One region of the Rhizobium sp. FG96 genome, then DNA from elsewhere that is predicted to be linked to it. Evidence: riboswitches for the same ligand, from Rfam matches in the RefSeq annotation. Region 1 holds a riboswitch; the other holds the start of a gene.
The links. A riboswitch is a leader RNA that binds a small molecule or an ion and turns the genes downstream of it on or off. The one in region 1 is predicted to bind FMN.
Positions count from the first base shown of each region.

Region 2: another riboswitch for FMN. It lies ahead of ACODR6_RS08255 (6,7-dimethyl-8-ribityllumazine synthase); the one in region 1 lies ahead of ACODR6_RS18360 (DMT family transporter).

Region 1 is NZ_JBMDIL010000008.1:263,033-270,346, forward strand. It holds gene ACODR6_RS18340 ((R)-mandelonitrile lyase) at 1-277, opposite strand, end outside; gene ACODR6_RS18345 (DUF3833 family protein) at 357-863, shown strand; gene ACODR6_RS18350 (aldo/keto reductase) at 956-1,942, shown strand; gene ACODR6_RS18355 (esterase-like activity of phytase family protein) at 2,238-4,436, opposite strand; gene ACODR6_RS18360 (DMT family transporter) at 4,533-5,432, opposite strand; FMN riboswitch at 5,522-5,670, opposite strand; gene ACODR6_RS18365 (methyl-accepting chemotaxis protein) at 5,776-7,314, opposite strand, start outside.
Region 2 is NZ_JBMDIL010000003.1:427,540-434,853, forward strand. It holds gene ACODR6_RS08240 (DeoR/GlpR family DNA-binding transcription regulator) at 173-1,015, shown strand; gene ACODR6_RS08245 (FGGY-family carbohydrate kinase) at 1,052-2,566, shown strand; gene ACODR6_RS08250 (glycerol-3-phosphate dehydrogenase/oxidase) at 2,611-4,356, shown strand; gene ACODR6_RS08255 (6,7-dimethyl-8-ribityllumazine synthase) at 4,411-4,887, opposite strand; FMN riboswitch at 5,000-5,141, opposite strand; gene ACODR6_RS08260 (FAD-containing oxidoreductase) at 5,204-6,568, opposite strand; gene ACODR6_RS08265 (DUF4126 domain-containing protein) at 6,565-7,026, opposite strand; gene ACODR6_RS08270 (flavin monoamine oxidase family protein) at 7,114-7,314, opposite strand, start outside.

The sequences.
Region 1 (7,314 bases):
TTTCGCCAGGCTCGAACCAGACGACGTCGCCGGGGCGGATCTCGCGGATGTCCTGCCCCCAGACCTGCACGAGGCCTTTGCCTGACGTCACGATCAGCGTCTGACCCAGGGGATGGGTGTGCCAGGCGGTGCGGGCGCCGGGCTCGAAAGTGACGGTGGCGGCGCGCACCCGGGCGGGATCCGGCCCTTCGACGATCGGGTCGAGGCGGACGGTGCCGGTGAAATAGTCGGCGGATGGCCTGGTCGAGGGCCGCGATCCGGCCTGCTTGATGTCCATTGTGATTCTCCTGCGATTGATCCGGTGCGTGCGTGCAAACGTAGGTCAGTGACAGGATGATTTGAAGTGGAGGAAGACCATGCGACGCACCGGTCTCATCATCATCGCCGCGATTCTCGCCATCATCGCCCTGCCGCATCTGGCGAGTGCGCGCGATTTCGCGCTCGAGGATTTCTTTGCCGGGCGCAGCATGGCCCAGGGAGAATTCAAGGCGATCAACGGCGTCGACCGCAAGTTTCGCGTGGCGCTGACCGGCCGCTGGAACGGCAGGCAACTGACGCTGCGCGAGGATTTCGTCTATGCCGACGGTCAGCGCGAGCGGAAGACCTGGCGCTTCATCAAGACGGCGCCCGGCCGTTACAGCGGCACCCGCGAGGATGTGGTCGGCCCGGCGGAAGTGACCATCAAGGGCGATGTGGCGCGCTACAGCTATCTCGTCGATATCGCGCCCGGGCCGAAGCAGAATATCGTCCGCTTCCACGATACGATTCGGCGCCAGCCTGATGGGACCCTGCTGAATACCGCCTGGGTCAGCAAATTCGGCTTCCCGGTCGCCACCGTGCGGGTCGTCTTCTCGAAGAAGTGAGGCCCTGCCCTATCTCCCTTGCGGTCGCGCGCTTGCCGCCCCTTGCGGCGGCTGCTAGGTGCGATGCAGTTTCATCACGAGGGAGATTTTCCATGAAAGAGCATAGTTTCGGCCGCATGCCGTTTTCGGTCACCAATGTCGGCTTCGGCGCCTGGCAGATCGGCGGCTCCTGGGGTGACGTCAGCGAGGCCGATGGCCGCGCCGCCTTGAACGCAGCACTCGATGCCGGCATGACCTTCATCGACACCGCCGACGTCTATGGCGACGGCCGCTCGGAAAAGATCGTCGCCGACGTCCTGAAGAGCCGCGGCGGCAAGCGCCCGATGGTCGCCACCAAGGCCGGACGCCGCCTCAACCCGCATGTCGCCGACGGCTACACCAAGGCCAATCTCGAGGGCTTCATCGACCGCAGCCTGAAGAATCTCGAGGTCGAGAGCCTCGACCTCGTGCAGCTGCACTGCCCGCCGACGGAAGTGCTTTACCGCGCGGAGGTCTTCGAAGGCCTGAACGAGCTGCAGAAGGCCGGCAAGATCAAGGGCTACGGCGTCAGCGTCGAGAAGGTCGAGGAAGCGCTGAAGGCGATCGAATTCCCGGGCGTCGAGAGCATCCAGATCATCTACAACATCTTCCGCCAGCGCCCGGATCACCTGTTCTTCCAGGAAGCCCGCCGCAAGAACGTCGCGGTGATTGCCCGCGTGCCGCTCGCCAGCGGCCTGCTCTCCGGCAAGATCACCCGCGACACGAAATTCGCGAGCGACGACCACCGCAACTTCAACCGCAACGGCGAAGCCTTCGATGTCGGCGAGACCTTTGCCGGCGTCCCCTTCGAGGTCGGCCTGCAGGCGGTCGAGGAAGTCCGCAAGCTGGTGCCTGCGGGCGCCACGATGGCCGCATTCGCGCTGCGCTGGATCCTGATGCACGAGGCCGTTACCGTGGTCATCCCGGGCGCGCGCAATGGCGAGCAGGCGAAGGCCAATGCCGAGGCCGCCAGCCTTGCGCCGCTTTCCCAGGACGTGATGGCGGCGACGCGGGAGATCTACGAGCGGCTGATCGCACCGCATGTGCATCATCGCTGGTAGGATTTGCACGGATTGAATGAGAGATGGCCGGGTTATTGCCCGGCCGTTTTTGTTTGGCCTGACTGACACCCCAAACACTTCCCTCATCTCTGTGCTTGTCACAGAGATCCAGCCGTCCCAAGTCCTTGGGAGGGAGAGACTCTTTTCGCCGCGCAGACGCGCGGCGGCTGGATCCCTGTGACAAGCACAGGGATGAGGGAGAGATTGGCGCTACCGCCTCATTTCATAGCAGGTCCAAACAACAAAAAGGCCGGGCTTGCGCCCGGCCTTCCGGTTTCATCCAGCTACCGCCAGCTCAGTTCGTGCCGACCAGGTTGACCGGGAAGAACAGGGTCTCGCCGGAGGAGTCGCTGACGCCGTCGTTGTCGGTGACGGCGTAGGGCTTGCCCGAGGCGTCGAAAGCGAAGCCTTCAAGCTTGTCGAGGACGTAGCCGTTGGTTGCCGTCTTCAGTTCGTCGAGGAAGTCATGGGCTTCCGCCTTCTTGACTACCGGAAGTTCACCGCCGAGCTTGGCGGGCTTCAGGTCGGAGATGGCGACCTTGTAGAGCTTCTTCAGCTTGGCAGCATCGCCGACGAGGTTGTCACGCTCGATGATGTAGACGCTGTCGCCGTGGGCGGAGATTTCCGAGAGACCGACCCAGCCGTTTTCAGACTTGTCGAGCGGGTAGCGCACGGCGCCCCATTCCTTGCTCTTCGGGTTGTAGGAGACGAGCTTGACGAAGCCCTTCTGGTCGTCCTTCCACTCGCGCTGTACGGCCATCCACAGCGTTGCGTCGTCGCCGGAGCCGACGATCGTCACGCCTTCGAAGCCGTAGCGGATCTCGTTATCCGTCAGTTCCTTCGGCAGCGCGATCTCTTCCTTGATCTCGCCCTTCGGGTTGACGTGGTAGAGAGCGTGCGGCAGCAACTTTTCGCTATTGCCTTCCGAAGCCAGCCAGAACCAGCCCTTGGCGTCGACGGCGATGCCTTCGATGTCGAGCTTCTGGGCAGCGGCGCCATCGCGCTTGACGGTCATGGCGTCGGTGATGACGGCAGGCTTCTTGGTGGCGTCGATCGTGTAGATCGTCGGCTGATTGCCGAGAACGCTGTCGGACACGGCGAAGAGCTGGCCGGCCTTTTCAGGAACGGCGGCAAGGCCCGAAAGCGCTGCGAAGCCGATCGGATTGCCGTCCTTCTCTGCCGAGACGATCTGCGGATAGGCCTTTTCGCCTTCGCTGCGCTCATAGATCATGACATGCGAGCGTGGGCCGCCATCTTCGCCGAGATCGGCTTCGTTGGCCGTGGCAAAGAGATTGCGGCTCGGGATGGCGATCGCGCCTTCCGGCGAGACGCCCGACGGCAGGATCTGCAGCAGTTCCGGGTCCGCGCCGGTGTCCTTGAAGACGCCGACGACCGAAGCGCGCTCGGCGAGCAGGAAGAACAGCTGGTCGTCGCCGAACTTAGCGGCTTCCAGACCTTCAGGCTCGACGCCCTTCGAGGACGAGCGACCTTCCGGATAGTGGCCGAGATGGGCAACGGCGCGCTCGAAGGACGAGCCCGATTCGTAGAGAACCTTGCCGGTCTTGTCGAAGATGGTGAAGCCGCGCGAACCGCCTTCATAGTCGCCTTCGTTGGCGACGACGAGACGGTCGTCGTCCAGCCACTTCACGGCGTCGGGCTCGCGAAGAGCGCCCTTGGCTTCGCCGGTGAACTTCAGCTGGCCGTCCTTCTTGGTGTCGATGCCGGAGAGATCGGTGCTGCCAGCGGTGAAGTGCGTCTTCACCGTGCCGGTCTTGCCGTCGATGATGACGATCTCGTTGTTTTCCTGCAGCGTCAGGGCGATTTCGCCCTGGCCGTTGAAGGAGACGAATTCGGGCTCCGGATCTTCAGGCGCGATGCCGGCGAGACCCGTCAGCGTGACGTGCTTGATAGTACCGCAATCGACGGTGCCGTTTTTGACCTGGAAGAGCACGAGATCGCCAGCCGGCATCTGCGGGATCTTGCCGTCGTTGATCTCTTCGTCACGCTCGTTCTCGATGGCGATCGTGCCGAGCGTCTTGTCCTTGTTGAGAGCGATCGAATCCGGCTGGCCGCCGAGATCGCAGGTATTCTCGATCTTCTTGGTGGCAACATCGACGATGGCGAGGCGGCCCGACGGCTTGACCTTACTTTCGCTGGTGTTGACGGCGACGAGCGCCTTGCCAGAGGTCGAGGTAACCGACGTCGGCTCACCGTCCATCATCAGCGCGCCCAAGGCCTTCGGGGCCTTGGCGTCGGTGATGTCGACGAAGCCGATCGCGCCGAGCGGGCTGTCGCTGTAGATCAGCGTGTTGCCGTCGTCGGTTGCGGTGATGATTTCTGCAGAGGTCGTCGAAAGCTTGTCCTTGCCTTCAGGCAGGTTCGAAGCGACCGGAAAAGATGCGATGCGATTGAAAACAGGCTCGGCAACTGCCGGAAAGGCAACAGAAGCCAGGAGCACGGCAGCGAGCGCTGCCTTGCGCGATGAAATAGTCATGAAATCCCCCATGCGTCGAAAAATCGAAACATGGGGGTTTTGAGGGAAACGGATGACAGGCGGATGACACCGGGTGCAGTTTTGCACCGCTTTGCATCAGGCCGCGTTCTTCTCCCGGCGCATCTCGTTGCGCATGATGAAGAGCGAGGCTGTCAGGATCAGTGCGGCGCCGAGCCAGAGATAGCCCGCTGGCGCATAGCCGAAGAACAGCCATCCGGCGAGAACGTTGAGCGGCAGCTTCAGGTCGTCGAAGGGCTGGACATAGGCGGCATCGGCGACGGTGTAGGCCAATGTCAGCAGATATTGCGCAAAGACGGTCAGCAGACCAGCGAAGACGAAGAGCGCCAGGGTCATCCCCTCGGGCACCTCGAAACCGGCTACCCCCGCCAGCACGCCGTTGATCGGCGTCAGCAGCACCAGCAGCCAGACGGTGATGGTCTCCGGTTTCTCGATGCCGGTCAGGCTCTTGGTGATTAGCGACGACGCGCCCCAGAAGAGCGCCGAGATAATCGGAAGGAGTGCCGCCCAGGTGAAGGCGTCCGACCATGGCTGCAGGATGATCATCGCACCGGCAAAGCCGACCGCCGTTGCCGCCCAGCGTGCCGGGCCGACGCGCTCGCCGAGAAAAAGGCGGGCGCCGAGGATGATGAAGAAGGGCGAGGTCATGACCAACGCGATCGCCTGCCAGATCGGCACCGAGGCCAGACCGGACACCCAGGCTTCGACCCCGAGGGCGGCGAGCGCTACGCGAACGATATGGCGCCAGGGATAAGAGGTGCGCATTGCCGAGAGGCCGGCGCGGCGCAAGAAGGGAAGCGAGAAGAGGAGTGCGAAGGCATATTGCCAGAAAGCGGCGGAAGCGGCTGCGAAGCCGAGCTTCATCGTCAGCCATTGGGTGACGACATTGAGAACGGAAAAGGCGATGCCCGCCAGCACCATGAAAGCGGCACCGGCCATCGCACGCGACGAGGAAAAAGCAAGGGAAGTCTGATTCATGTCTTTCATCCAGAAAGGGACCAACACAAATCAGGACGCATGAGCGCAGGACGGCAGCCGGACAGACCCCTGCCCCGCTCACAGCTTGCGATCATTCTCTTTCATCCGGACTATACCGTCGGCTCCGGAATTGCACCGGATCTGCTGACCCCCGGCCGTTGACGGCCGAAGCGCTCGCGGGCTTGGGCCGAGACCCTTTACCGCCGGTGGGGACTTTCACCCCGCCCTGAGAACGGCCGATCCGTAGATCAAAGGCCTGCGCTCCGCAAGACCACGGAAATGCGAAAAGGGTCCGGCTTTCGCCGAACCCTTCGAAGTGATGCTCTTCTACCGGTAGCCGGTCTCAGAACTCGGACCATTCCTGCTTCACCGCGGCATTGCCGTGGCTGGCATAGACCGGGGCCGATGCAGCACTGCGCTGCGGGCGGGCCATGGCGGCCGCCGTCTGGCGCAGGGACGCAGCGTTGGTCTCGGCGCGGCTGCCGCCGAGCTGGAACTGGCCGATCAGCTGGTTCATGCGATCGGCTTCGGCGGCCAGCGTGGCGCTCGCGGCATTGGTCTCTTCGACCATCGCGGCGTTCTGCTGGGTCACCTGATCCATCTGGTTGACGGCGCTGTTAACTTCGGAAAGACCGGTCGACTGTTCGCGCGACGACGTGGCGATGGCGTCCATGTGCTGGTTGATGGTGACGACCAGCTGTTCGATGGTCTTCAGCGCCTCACCGGTCTCGCGCACCAGCTTGACGCCGCCTTCGACTTCAACCGACGAGTTGCGGATCAGGTCCTTGATCTGCTTTGCGGCCTGGGCGGAACGCTGTGCCAGTTCACGGACTTCCTGGGCAACGACGGCAAAGCCCTTGCCGGCTTCACCGGCACGCGCTGCCTCAACACCGGCGTTCAGCGCCAGCAGGTTGGTCTGGAAGGCAATCTCGTCGATGACGCCGATGATGCTGGAGATCTGGTTCGACGACTGCTCGATCCGCTCCATCGCATCGACGGCATTGGCAACAACCGTGCCGGAAGCCGTGGCGCTGCGGTTTGCCTGGATCGCCACCTGGCGGGCCTCGTCGGCGCGCTTGGAGGAGTTCGAGACATTCACGGTGATCTCATCGAGAGCGGCTGCGGTCTCTTCGAGCGAAGCGGCCTGCTGTTCGGTGCGCTTCGAGAGATCCTCGGCGCCCTGGCTGATCTCGCGAGTACCCCCGGTGATAGAGACCGCCGACTGGGCGACGGCGCGGAGCGTGCCGCCGAGCTGCGAGATCGCACCGTTCAGGTCATGGCGGAGTGCTTCGAAATCCGGGGCGAAGGCATCGTTGAGCTGGAAGTCGAGCTCGCCGGCTGCGAGGCGGCGCAGACCACCAGCAAGACCGGCCGTTGCCTGCTCGAGGCGCTGCTGGGCGGCGGCTTCCGCTTCGGAAGCAAGGCGAGCCCTGTCGGCGTCGGTCTTGGCGCGGGTCATCTCGGCGTCGGCCTGCAGGCGCTGATTGTCGATCGCGGCAAGACGGAAGATCTCGACGGCATTGGCCATCTGGCCGATCTCGTCCTCCCTGCCCTTACCCGGAATTTCCGATGCGGTGTCGCCGGCGGCCAGACCGCGCATCGACTTGGTGATGCGGACGATGGGGCTCGCGATGCCCGAAATTCCGAAATAGATCGCGGCGAAGACGATCAGGGCGCTGAGGCCGAGAACGGCGGAGATCAGCGTCAGGGTCGTGGAATACTGGCTGCGGCTTTCGGCGAGACCGGCAGCAGCTGCGTCCTCGTTGAAGGCGACGAGCTTGTCGACGTTGTCTGCCAGGATATCGGCGACCGGGCCGAGGTTTGCGTCGAAGGCATTGATCGCGTCCTGCTGCTTGCCGGCCTTCGCCAGCGCGATCATCTT
Region 2 (7,314 bases), on a different contig from region 1:
CGGGGCGCCCGCAAGGGCGCTCTCCAAGCCGGGCGGCATCACCCGCCCGGCTCCCCGCATGCCTGAAACGGTTGCCCGCGGTATAAGCCGCCCGTTCCGTTTCGCCATTTTGCCTTGGCACGGCAATCACTGTACGAAGCTGGTATCCAGAATTCAGCGACAGGGGTGACCCGTGACACAGAAGACCAGCCAGGGCGAAGATCTGTTGGAGCAGCTTACGAGCGACAGCCGGCAGACGCGCCAGATCGCGCGCCGCCGCATGATCGCAGAGGCCGTGATGAGTGAAGGCTCTATGCGGATTGAAGACCTGACCGACCGTTTCGGCATCAGCCTGATGACGGCGCATCGCGATGTCGATGAGCTGGTCAGCCGCGGGCTGTTTCGCAAGACGCGCGGCATCGTGACGGCCGCCGCCACCAATCTCATCGAATCCAGCGACGTTTACCGCTCTAACCGCCAGGCGACTGAAAAGAAGCTGATCGCCGAGGCGGCGATGCAATTCGTCGAGCCCGGCCAGGCGATCTTCTTCGACGACTCCACGACGGTTCTGCAGATGGCAACGCATCTGCCGTCCAGGGTTCCCGTCACCGCGATCACCAACTCGTTGACGCTGATGAACGCGCTGACCGGCATGCACGACGTGACGCTGCTGGCGCTGGGTGGGCAATATTACAACTGGTGCAACGCCTTCATGGGACGCATGACGATCAGCGAAATCAAGGGTTTGCGCGCTGATGTTGCCTTCATTTCGATGTCGGCGATCAGCGACGGCACGGTGCTGCACCAGTCGCCCGAGACCGTCGATACCAAGCGCGCCATGTTCGACTGTTCCGTCAAACGTATCCTGCTTGCCGATCACACCAAGTTCGAACGGCGGGCACTTCACAGTTTCGCAGCACTGGACGAGTTCGATGTCGTCATCGTCGACGACAAGACCAATCCCGTGCATATCGACCGCATGCGGTCCAAGGATATCAACGTGGTGGTTGCCCGGGGTGCCCAGGGGCGCTCGTAAGGCGGCTTGCCCGTTGCACAAACGAGGTAAGGGCGAATGCCGAGTCTGCTCGGGATCGATAGTGGCCTGACGGTCACCAAGGCCGTCATTTTCGATATCGACGGGACGCCGCTCGCAGTCAGCAGGCGCCGCGTCACGCAGTTCATGCCGAAGGCGCGCCATATCGAGCGCGATATGGAGGAGCTCTGGACGGCGACCGCCGATGCCATCCGCGAGGCGATCGCGCTGAGCGGCCGGCCGGCGAACGACATCCAGGCGATTTCCGCCACGGCGCATGGCGATGGCATCTATCTCCTCGATCACGACCAGAAGCCGCTCGGCCGCGCCATCCTCTCGCTCGACAGCCGGGCAGGGGAGATCGTCGATCGCTGGGAGGGCGAGGTGGCGGATGCCTCGATCGAATTGACCGGCCAGATTCCGCATGTCTCGGCGCCCTCGGCACTGCTCGCCTGGATCCGCGAGAACGAGCCTGAGCGTTTTCAGCAAATCGGCCATTTCATCAGCTGCAAGGACTGGCTGCGCTTCTGCCTCACGGGCATTATCGGCACCGACCGCACCGAGGCCAGCACCTCCTTCACCAATGTGCGCACGCAGGATTATAGCCAGGACGCGCTGAAACTCTTCGGTCTCGAAGCGCTCGTTCACGCCTTGCCGCCGGCCTCCCGCTCCGACCAGATCGTCGGACGGGTGACGCCCGAGGCGGCGCTACGGACCGGCCTAGCCGAATGCACGCCCGTCGTCGCCGGATTGCATGATGTCACCGCCTCGGCGTTGGGCGCTGGCGGATACGGGCAGGGCGTCGTCGCCGTTATCGCCGGGACCTATTCGATCAACGAGACGCTGTCTTCCGAGCCGCGCGTCGACAGGCGGTGGTTCTGCCGCAACGGCATTGCGCCCGGCATCTGGAACAGCATGTCGATCTCGCCGGCCTCGACCGCGAATTACGACTGGTTTCTCGATACGCTCTGCGCCAGCGAGCGGGCACAGGGCGGCGCCATCCACGCGCTGCTGGCGCCGGAGATCGACGCGGCCTTCGAACGCCCATCGACCGCGCTCTTCCACCCGTATCTCTTCGGTTCGCCCTATGGCGCCGCAGCCAGCGCCAGCTTCTTCGGGCTCGGCGGCTGGCACGATCGCGGCGATATGCTACGCGCCGTCCTCGAAGGCATTGCCTTCAACCATCGCATCCATGTCGACGCGCTGCGCGATGGTTTTTCCTTCGATCGGGCGCGGCTTGCAGGCGGCGTGTCGCGCAATCCGACCGTCGTTCAGATGTTTGCCGACGTCCTCGGCATGCCCGTGACGGTGACCGAGACCGATGAGGCGGCGGCCTGGGGTGCGGCGCTTTGCGCCGGATCGGGCGCCGGGATCTATGCCGATCCGCAAGCCGATCCCCGTGACATAGCAAGCATCGCCAGGACCTGCGAACCGGATGCGGCGCGCAGCGCCGATTACGAGAAGCGCTACCAGGTATTTCGCGAAATCGCCGAGGCGATGACGCCGCTCTGGCCGAAGATTGCCGGCCTCGCACCCGTAAACGCGGCAAACTGACAAGACGAAAGCCGGCGCTCCCACCGGCGATTTAGGATACGACCATGACAGCCGACATGCAGCAGCGCTTCTCGAACCTTGGAGAGGGCGATATCGACGTCCTGATCATCGGGGCGGGCATCAATGGCGCGGGGCTTTTCCGCGATCTCTCGGCGCAGGGCGTCAACTGCCTGATCGTCGACAAGAGCGATTTCGGATCCGGCACCAGCGCCGCACCCTCACGCCTTATCCACGGCGGCCTGAAATACCTCGAGACCGGCGAATTCGGCCTCGTGGCGCAATCGACGCTGGAGCGCAATCTGCTTCTCAAGAACGCGCCGCATTGCGTCGAGCCGCTGCCGACCTTCATCCCGGTCTTCTCCTGGACGCGTGGCATCTGGGCGGCCTTGCGCACGCTCTTCGGCTCGAAGACGGCACCGCGCAGCCGCGGGGCCGTGCTGATCAAGATCGGCCTCGGGCTATACGATTTCTTCGGCTCCCGCGACCGCGTCATGCCGAAGCACAGGTTGATCCTGAAGCGCCAGGCGCGCAAGGAAATGCCGCATGTCACGCCAGCGATCGTCGCCGGCGGCATCTATTACGACGCCAAGATCAGCCGCCCGGAGCGGCTTGTCTATGAGCTGGTCAAGGATGGCTGCGATGCCAATCCGAAAAGTCTGGCCGCCAATTTCGCGACGCTGGATTCCGTCGAGGAGGGCCGGCTGACATTCCGGCAAGCCAACGGATCGGGCTTCGCCGTGGAGCCAAAGCTCGTGGTCAACGCGGCGGGTCCCTGGATCGATCATGTCAATGCCGCACTCGGGGCGCCGTCACACCTGATCGGCGGCACCAAGGGATCGCATATCCTGCTCGACCACCCTGAACTGGTGCGCAGCCTGAACGGCCATATGATCTATTTCGAGGCCGACGACGGCCGCATCTGCCTCGTCTACAGCTATCTCGGGCTGGCGCTGGTCGGCTCGACCGATATTCCGGCGGATGACCCAGACAATGTCCTCTGCGAGGAGCCGGAGACCGATTACTTCCTCGAAAGCGTCCGCTCGCTGCTGCCGACGCTGCGCTTCGACCGCGACCAGATCGTTTACAGCTACAGCGGCATCCGCCCGCTGCCCGCCTCCGATGCAACGGCGCCGGGCCTGATCAGCCGCGATCATTCCGCACCGGTGAAGGAACCTGAAGACAACCGCCCGTTCCCGATCGTCTCGCTGGTCGGCGGCAAATGGACGACGTTCCGCGGCTTTGCCGAAGAAGTCGCCGATACCGTTCTCTCCCGCCTGCAGCGCGACCGCCGGGAATCCACGCGTTATCTGGCGATCGGCGGCGGCAAGGGCTTTCCCGTCGATGGCGAAAAGCGCGGACACTGGATCAAGGATCTGGCCGCGAAGGGCGGCGTGACGATCGAACGCGCCGACGAATTGCTGAGCCGCTACGGCACGACGGCTGCTGCGATCCTCACATTCGCTTCGGTTCAGTCAGACGAGACGAGACTGACAGGCGCGCCCCGACACAGCTTCAGGGAGATCGACTGGATCGCCAGAAGCGAGCTTGTCGTCCACCTCGCCGATATCGTGCTTCGCCGCACGACGCTGGCGATCGAGGGGCGGCTGACGATCGAAGGCTTGCGGGAGATCGCCGGCATCACAGCCGCAGCGCTCGGCTGGGATGCGGCGCGAACGGAAAGCGAGATCGCCGACGTCACCGGTCAATTGAGCCGCTTCCACGGCCAGACGCTGACGAGCACTGCGCCGGCTGCCGGCCGCGAAAAAACCCCGCGCCCGGCTTCGGGCTAAAGCCGCCTAATGGCAGACGCGCCGGCTACCGGCGCGTTGGCTTGTTTCATCCGATCAGAGCGCGGCGACCGCGAGGTTGCTGCGTGCCTCGAGAATTGCCCGGCAGGCGTTGGCAGCCTCCTGGCCCTTGATTACGAAGTGGTTCATGAAGAACTCGATATGGGCTTCGCTCTCCTGGAAGTGATGCGGCGTCAGCACTGCCGAGAGAACCGGGATGCTGGTATCCAGCTGCACGCGCATCAGGCCATCGAGAACGGTGCCCGCGACGAAGTCGTGCCGGTAGATGCCGCCATCGACCACGAAGGCGCAGCCGAGGACCGCGGCATATTTGCCGGTGCGGGCGAGCGTCTGTGCGTGAAGCGGGATTTCAAGCGCGCCGGGAACGTCGAATATCTCGACATCGGCGGCATTGCCGCCTTGCGCCTGCCACGTCGAAACGAAGGAATTCACACACTGGTCGACGATACCGGCATGCCAGCGGGCGCGCACGACGGCGATCTTGATGCCCTGGGGTTTGGTTGCGATAGTCATGTCTCTGCCTTTCAAGGGTGCCATTTCTGGCGGTTGCGTCGAGCCGCGAAGCGGCCCAATTCTCCCTTGGGCGAACAGCACTGCACACCTCTCGCGCGGAAAGGTGCTGCCTGCATGCTCTCTTCCATCCGGACTATACCGTCGGCTCCGGCCTCTCACCGGATCTGCTGACCTTCCATCTGCGGAAGCGCTCGCGGGCTCCGGGTTTCCCCGATACCGCCGGTGGGGAATTGCACCCCGCCCTGAGAACAGCGCGAGATAAATCCAATTTCAGCAAGGATGCAAGTCCGGAAACGGCGTCAGATGACCTGTTTGGTCAAACAGGCTTGAGATCGCCGATGATCGTCGGAATGAGCTCCGAGACGGTCGGATGGATCGGCACCGACCATTGCAGGACCGGATAGGTCGTCCCGGCATTCATGGCGTCGATGATCCCGTGGATCGCCTCGTCGCCCTCGATGCCGAGGAAGGCGGCGCCGAGGATTTCCTGGGTTTCCGCATCCGCGACGATCTTCATGAAGCCTTTGGTCTCGCCGCGTTCATTGGCGCGGCCGACACGGCTCATCGGCCGTTTCGAGACGGCGACCTTGCGGCCGGACGCGCGCGCCTGCTTCTCCGTCATCCCGGCCCGGCCGAGCGGCGGATCGATATAGAGCGCGTAGGCGGGAATGCGGCTCGACACCTTTCGGTCGCCGCCATCAAGCAGATTGGCGGCTGCGATCTCGAAGTCGTTATAGGACGTATGCGTGAAGGCGCCGTGGCCGTTGCAGTCGCCGAGCGCATAGATGCCCTCGACATTGGTCATCAGCCGGTCATCGACAGTGATGAAGCCGCGTTTGTCAGTCGCGACACCTGCCTTGTCGAGGCCGAGATCGCCGGTATTCGGCGTGCGACCGGTGGCGACGAGCACATGGCTGGCCTTGATATCCGGCTTGCCGGAAATCGAGACGGCGATGCCGTCACCCGCCTTGGCGAAAGCGATGTTCTCCGCTCCGGTATGAACGGCGATGCCTTCGGAAGCGATGATTTCCTCGATCGCATCCGAGATATCCTCGTCCTCGCGCGAGGCGAGTTTCGGGCCGCGCTCGATGACCGTCACCTCGGCGCCGAAGCGGCGGTACATCTGTGCGAATTCCAAGCCGATATAGCTGCCGCCGATCACCACGAGATGGCGGGGCAGGGTATCGATCTGGATGATCGAGGTGCTGGTGAGATAATCGACATCGGTGAGGCCCGGAAAATCCGGAATGGTCGGCCGGGCGCCGACATTCAGGAAGATCTGCGGCGCAGTCAGCACCTCGCCATTGACCGCGACGGTCCTGGCGCCGGTGAATGTCGCGTGGCCATAGATCACCTCCATGGTCTCCATGCCGGAGAACCAGCCGGTCAGCCCGTTGCGGGCGTTCATCGTCACGGTTTCGGCGCGCTTGCGCACCACCTTCATGTCGATCCCGATCGGACCCGAAATCTTGACGCCATAATCGCCGCCGGTGCGTGCCACATGCGCGGCGCGGGCGCTGGCGACCAGCGTCTTGGTCGGCATGCAGCCGGCATTGACGCAGGTGCCGCCGAGATATTTGCGCTCGATCAGCGCCACCTTCATGCCCTTCTCGGCCATGCGGGCAGCAAGAAAGGGACCGGCCTGGCCGGCCCCGATGAAGATGGCGTCGTAGGTCTTCATGCGACCGCCGAGATGATGAGGATGGCGCCGACGATGGCGATCGCGTCTTCGATCAGCGCCGCCGGCGTATCCTTGCCGAAAATGGCCGCGAGCTTGCCGCGGACGGCAGCGCCGCCAAGCGTTCCAACGACCGCGCCGACCACACCGGCAATCAGGCCGCCTACGAGCGAACCGCCGGAAGCCCCGATCGTGGCGCCGGTCAGTGCACCCATGATGATGCGGGCGCCGAACTGCATCGGCACCTTGCGGCTCGGCGTCGTCGGCAGCTGGTCGGTGATCAGCTCGACGGCGGCGAGCACCGTGAAGATCCACGGCGTCCACTTGTAGCCCATGAAGGCAAGCGGGGTCTGCGATACGTCGAACCAGCCGAGAGCCGCGCCCCAGGCAACGGCGGCGGGTGCAGTCATGGCCCGAAGGCCGGCAATGATCCCAATCAAAAATGCAAGAAATAGAAGCATGCGAGGGTCCCCTTCCTCTGCGACTGCCGAAACGGCAAAGCCAGCGTGGCACAAAGCTCTACCGGTTGCAATTGGGGGTAGACGGCTCTACCGGCCTAGTGCCTGCAGCGCCTCTTCCGCGGCGCGAAGCCCGCTTTGATAGGCGCCGTGGGCCGTCGAAAAATCCGTCTGGTGCGTTGCTTCGCCGGCAAAAAATACCCTGCCGTCATAGGGCTTTGCCAGCTCGAGGCGAGCATCGGCCTGGCCGGGCAGGGCGTGGCTGTAGCCACCGCGGATCGAGGGCGTATT